Regions from separate parts of the Vibrio sp. V30_P3S12P165 genome, predicted to be linked through region 1. Evidence: predicted binding sites of a transcription regulator. Region 1 holds the regulator's gene; the other holds the start of a gene.
The links. The regulator PurR, encoded in region 1, represses purine synthesis genes. The targets are predictions, from matches to a motif close to TNANGNAAACGTTTNCNTNA.
Positions count from the first base shown of each region.

Region 2: folD (bifunctional methylenetetrahydrofolate dehydrogenase/methenyltetrahydrofolate cyclohydrolase FolD) is a predicted target of PurR. The motif match lies at 1,482-1,501, and genes of this name have one in related genera.

Region 1 is NZ_WXWH01000030.1:191,039-194,241, forward strand. It holds gene cmoM (tRNA uridine 5-oxyacetic acid(34) methyltransferase CmoM) at 1-112, opposite strand, end outside; gene elyC (envelope biogenesis factor ElyC) at 201-1,022, shown strand; gene purR (HTH-type transcriptional repressor PurR) at 1,442-2,452, shown strand; cyclic di-GMP riboswitch class I at 2,592-2,676, shown strand; gene CAG57_RS06525 (TfoX/Sxy family DNA transformation protein) at 2,791-3,203, shown strand, end outside.
Region 2 is NZ_WXWH01000058.1:25,916-29,118, reverse strand. It holds gene CAG57_RS11635 (class I SAM-dependent DNA methyltransferase) at 1-990, opposite strand, end outside; tRNA gene CAG57_RS11630 (tRNA-Arg) at 1,194-1,270, opposite strand; gene folD (bifunctional methylenetetrahydrofolate dehydrogenase/methenyltetrahydrofolate cyclohydrolase FolD) at 1,573-2,430, shown strand; gene CAG57_RS11620 (NupC/NupG family nucleoside CNT transporter) at 2,508-3,203, opposite strand, start outside.

The sequences.
Region 1 (3,203 bases):
GACTCATGAGGTCTTGCCAAACAATTACTTGGCGAATCTCACCTTTGTCAGAACCATAAATGTTTTTTGCAAATTTGTGGGCAATATCGTCGAAATTACGGTCTTCTGTCACTGTGGCTTGAGCTATGATAATCAATCGTGCTGCTATTCTGTCATAGGAATGGCAGGAATAAAGAATCTTTCGCTGATTTTACTATCAAGTGCTGTTTTTTCGGACTATTTTGTTTATGTTTGAGCTGAAAAAAATCGTTTCCTCGCTTCTGATGCCTTTGCCAGCACTGCTGATCATTGGTTTTGTCGGTTTAATGTTAATCATGTTTACCGCCAAACGTAAAACAGGCTGTCTTGTGGTGCTCTTTGCATTGAGCGGTCTGTTTTTAATTGCCTTTCAACCCCTTTCTAGCCGCCTCTTAATGCCTTTAGAGCGTCAATACAGCGCGTTTCTGCCCGTCGACGGTTCCGTTGATTATGTGATGGTGCTTGGCAATGGCCATGTTGTGGATGGTACGATTCCACCCACCTCGGAGTTAACTCGAACGGCATTGATGCGCTTAACGGAAGGCATCCGTATTTTACACATGTACCCTGGCGCTAAGCTGATTTTATCAGGCTATGCCGGTGGTACTGAATTTAGCCATGCGAGAATGCTCGCCAAGGTGGCTCTCGCGCTTGGTGTGTCAAAATCTGATATTATTTTACTGGAAACCGCACAAGATACTTGGGAAGAAGCGCGGCAAGCTGCTGCTTTTGTTCAGCATAAAAAACTGGTTCTTGTCACTTCTGCAAGTCATATGGCACGAGCGATGAATGAATTTCACTCTGTTGGACTCACGCCTATCCCTGCTCCGACCAACTACCTAGCCCAAACGAAGGTGAGTCAAGCTTGGGATAAATACATTCCCAAAGCCAAATATCTAGAACAAACAGAGCGCTATTGGTTTGAAACGATGGGACTGATGTGGCAATCAATGCGAGATTGGGTCAGTCAGCATAACAACGCTGAACTCAGTGATACTCAATAACCAATAAACCAGCAAATCAAGATACACGGCTCTTGCTCACAAATTGCTACGTTTACTGACAATTTTGTATGGTTATAATGCATATTTAAGCTAAATTTCATTGCGGGTTGAGTCGTTGCAGTCTAAAATCTTGCTCGCTACTGACAAGATGAATGTAAAAATCAAGCCGCTATTTAACAGCGGTTTTTGTTTTTTTATTACTTTTAGGCTAATTAAAGCCGGTGCCCAAATCATGAAGCGTTATCGTCAAGCAACAGGCAAAATGGCTATTTTTCTCAGCCAGTATCATAAAATCAACATCGCCTATCGCATCATAACGCCGAATGCCCCTATCAGAGGGAAGCCTGGGTATAACTACTGCTGCACTCAATGAAGTGAAAGCCTATGCCGGCTCCAGCAGTCATTGATAGGATAAATTTATGGCTACGATTAAAGACGTTGCACGCTTAGCGGGTGTATCCACAACGACCGTATCTCATGTGATCAACAAAACCCGTTTTGTTGCAGAAACGACACAAGAAAAAGTACTCGAAGCAGTTAAGCAACTGAACTACGCACCAAGCGCGGTGGCAAGGAGCTTAAAATGCAACACAACACGTACAATTGGTATGCTCGTCACGCAATCAACCAATCTTTTCTTTTCTGAAGTGATTGATGGGGTTGAAAGTTATTGCTACCGCCAAGGGTATACATTGATTTTATGTAATACCGGTGGGATTTATGAAAAACAACGTGACTACATTCGCATGTTGGCAGAAAAACGTGTCGATGGCATGTTGGTCATGTGCTCTGACTTAACAGAAGAGTTACTGGAAATGCTCGAAAGCCACCCAGACATTCCTAAAGTCATTATGGATTGGGGGCCAGAAACATCTCAAGCGGATAAGATCATTGATAACTCAGAAGAAGGGGGTTATCTCGCAACGAAGTATCTGATTGAGAAAGGGCATAAAGCTATCGCTTGTCTTAGTGGTCATTTTGTCAAAGCCGCTTGCCAAGAACGGATTACTGGATTTCGTCGTGCCATGGCCGAAGCGAACCTTCCCGTTAATGATGATTGGATTTTAGAAGGTAACTTTGAATGTGATACCGCCGTTTTAGCGGCCGATAAAATTCTCGCCATGGATACTCGCCCAACCGCTGTATTTTGTTTTAATGATACGATGGCACTTGGCTTAATCAGCCGTTTACAACAACGTGGAGTTAGAGTTCCTGACGACATGTCCATTATCGGATACGATAATATTGAACTTGCTGAATATTTTTCGCCACCATTAACTACCATTCACCAGCCCAAACGCCGAGTCGGTAAAAATGCCTTTGAAATACTGCTGGAACGAATTAAAGATAAAGAACACGAACGCCGTACATTTGAAATGCATCCAGAAATTGTTGAACGCGATACGGTACGAGACTTAACCAAAAAATGATGGATAAGCGTAACTAAACCGATTAAAATCACTAAAAATCGAACCAGAGTCACATTTTCAAAAAAATGAAAAGTGACAACGGTTCAGTTTTAATGACTTTATCATCCGTATTCTGAGGTAATACTCGGAATACAGTATGTCACGCACAGGGCAAACCATCTGAAAGGGTGGGACGCAAAGCCTCCGGCCTAAACCCGAATGTGGTAGGTAGCGGGGTTGCCGATGGCTAAACTGCATAGACAGGAAGTTAACTTCTTATTGACATCTTTTAGCAGTTTTTTGCTAGTCTCTCGGACCTGATTTGGTGGCGAATTAGTTAATACACCGAGATTTACAACATGGATAAACCCGTATTAAAAGACTCAATGCGACTTTTTGAGCCACTTGGCCGTATCAAATCGCGTTCAATGTTTGGTGGTTTTGGCATTTTTACTAATGACACGATGTTTGCGTTAGTGGTTAATAACCAACTGCATATACGAGCAAACGATAAATTAGCCGCCAAATTTAAACAACAAGGTTATCAACCCTATGTGTATACAAAAAAAGGGTTCCCCGTTGTGACCAAATATTATGCTTTTCCTGAAACGAGCTGGTCAGATCCGCAATTCATCTTATCTGAGGCACAATCCGCTTTAAAAATTGCTCAACTTGAACGAGACAACCAAGAGCAATCAAAACCAGAACGGCTGAAAGATTTACCAAATTTACGACTAGCCACTGAGCGCATGTTGAAAAAAGCCGGCATCAA
Region 2 (3,203 bases), on a different contig from region 1:
CATATTGAACGGCGGATTCGCCATGATGAAATCGGCACGTAAATCAGGGTGCTGGTCGTTGGTATAGGTACTAGCAGGCTCTTTGCCAAAATCGTAATCCAGCCCACGAATCGCCATATTCATCGCAGCCAGTTGCCATGTGGTGTAGTTGTATTCCTGACCGTAAATCGAGATTCTTTGTTTTTGCGTGAGCGGATCAATCTCTTTTTGGTTAGCACGACGTTCAATAAATTTCTCTGACTGGACAAAAAAACCGCCGGAACCCATTGCAGGGTCATAGACACGGCCTTCAAACGGTTCAATCATCTCCACAATCAAGCTAACGATAGAGGCAGGGGTATAGAACTGACCGCCTTTTTTGCCTTCAGCCAGGGCAAACTGACCTAAGAAGTATTCGTAAATATGACCAAGAATATCTTTGCTGTTCAGGGATTTATGATTAAACGGAATGGTTGCGATTAGGTTAATCAGCTCATTGAGTTTTGCTTGATCAATTTTTAGCGAGGCGTAGTGCTTGTTGAGCACACCTTTTAGCTTCTGGTTGTCGCGCTCAATCCCTTCCAGCGCATTATCAATCAGGTGACCAACCGAGGTGATCTTCTTGGTCTTACCATCAATAACCAAGTCCGCACCGCCAATCACACGAGGGCCATTGTCTTGCAGAAACTGCCAACGAGATTCAGTCGGTAACCAAAATATGTTTTTTTCTTGGTAGTAATCGCGCTGTTCTAACTCAATTGCGATTTCTTGTTCCAATTCTTCTGCCGTGTAACCTTCAGGATCGAGGAAGTACTCGTGGTCAGGGTTAGCAAAATCTTGTTTTAGCTCTTCTTGGCGCAGGGTGAAGGCGTCAGACACATATTTAACGAAAATTAGCCCCAGCACGGCATGCTTGTATTGAGAGGCATCAAGTGAGGCACGGAGTTTGTCTGCGGCTGTCCAAAGCTTGCTTTCTAACGATTTGAGGAAGTGTTGCTCTTGTTCGTTCATTTAAGATTTCTTGAGGTGCAAAACATTGGCCTTATGATACCAGCCGAATCACAAAAATCATGAATTTATAATGAGGTTTAGTATGGTTTTATGAGATAGCAAACATAATCGTCGTTATGCCAGCCACTTGCCGATGCTCGGGTGAAATCGGCGACAAAGAAAAAAGCGTGAACAGGTTATAACCCGTTCACGCCTCTCAAATGTGGCACGCCCTACAGGATTCGAACCTGTGACCACATGCTTAGAAGGCACGTGCTCTATCCAACTGAGCTAAGGGCGCATTACAGGGTTGGCATTATACGAATTCACTAAGGTAAATCAACGGCTTTATGCGGTCTTGTGTGTTAAGTGCCTAAATTAAAAACAATAGCACACTCATTTTTTTGCCATGGCAAGTGAACGGATGATAAATCAAGCCCTTCCCTACCGCTCGATTGAGGATAAATTGGTTATTTTCTACCCATGCGCTAGCCGCTTGCTTAAAAGCCAAACAAAGCAAACGATTGCTTGTGGATATTTCCCTTGATCTTTGCGACAATTCGCGCAAAATTTTTGGCTACTAATGCGTAAGTAAGGAAAGTCATGACGGCTCAAAAAATTGATGGAAAGTTAATCTCCCAAACGGTACGTTCAGAAGTTGCGGCTCGTGTCAAAGTACGTATTGAAGCGGGACGACGAGCCCCAGGACTCGCCGTAGTATTGGTTGGAGAAGATCCAGCCTCTCAAGTGTATGTCGCCAGTAAACGTCGTGCCTGTGAGGAAGTCGGGTTTGTTTCTCAATCCTATGACCTTCCGGCAAACACCAGTGAAGCGGAGTTACTCGCAATAATTGATACCTTAAATGCCGATAGCACGATTGATGGCATTTTAGTGCAATTACCACTTCCTGCCGGAATTGATACCACACAAGTGCTGGAACGTATCTTGCCGGATAAAGACGTGGATGGCTTCCACCCCTATAATGTGGGCCGCTTAGCTCAGCGAATTCCGACCTTACGCTCATGTACCCCCAAGGGCATTATTACCCTATTAGAGCGCTATAATATTCCTTTGCGGGGTAAGCATGCCGTGATCGTCGGGGCTTCAAATATTGTCGGTCGCCCCATGACTTTGGAGCTGTTATTAGCCGGTTGCACCACGACTACTTGCCACCGTTTCACGAAAGATTTAGCACACCACGTTCGTCAGGCTGATGTTTTGGTCGTGGCGGTCGGAAAACCTCATTTTATTCCTGGCGATTGGATTAAAGAAGGTGCCGTAGTGATTGATGTCGGTATTAACCGTTCAGAAACCGGTAAGCTGGTCGGCGATGTCGATTATGATGTCGCTTGTACCCGAGCCAGCTTTATTACGCCGGTTCCCGGCGGAGTTGGGCCGATGACGGTAGCAAGCTTAATAGAAAATACCTTAATGGCCTGCGAGCTGTTCCACACCGACTAACCCACGCTCAGCCATGCGAACAAAAACGGCGAGCTTTTTATTGGCTCGCCGTTTTTGTTGCTTTGTCTTTGCCAGCGTTACAGCGAAAGAATCACGCCCGCTAAAGCCGCGCTCATTAAATTGGCTAAGACCCCAGCCGAAATAGCTCGAAAACCATATCGAGAAATAAAACTGCGCCGCTCTGGCACTAAGCTGCCTAGCCCACCAATCAATACTGCCATGGTTGAAATATTGGCAAAGCCACACAGTGCAAAGGTCACAATGGCTTGAGAATGTTCGCTCAGTTGCGATTGAACGTTCATTAACTGAATAAAGGCCACAAATTCATTGACGATAATTTTATTGCCAATAAGTGCCCCAGCGGTGATTGCTTCGTGCCATGGAATGCCCAGTAGCCATGCAACCGGCGCAAATAGATAGCCTAAAATCAACTCAAAGCTAAGTTCGACCCCTACCAAACTGCCCGCCCAACCGAGCAGGCCGTTAAGTAGTGCAATCACACTGACAAAGGCTAATAAGGTGGCACCAACGGCGACCGCGATACGTAACCCAGACATGGCTCCATCGGCCACCGCTTCGACAACATTGGTTGCTTTAGGCATGTCAGCTAAATCATCACATTGCGGTAAAATATGAGGCTCGATTTCTGGTACTAATATTTTGGCCATTAACAAACCGGCCGGAGCTGACATAAACGCCGCAGCAATCAAATAGTTTAAATTTACGCCCAGTGAAGCGTAACCAACTAATGTTCCTCCAGCGACAGAGGCTAA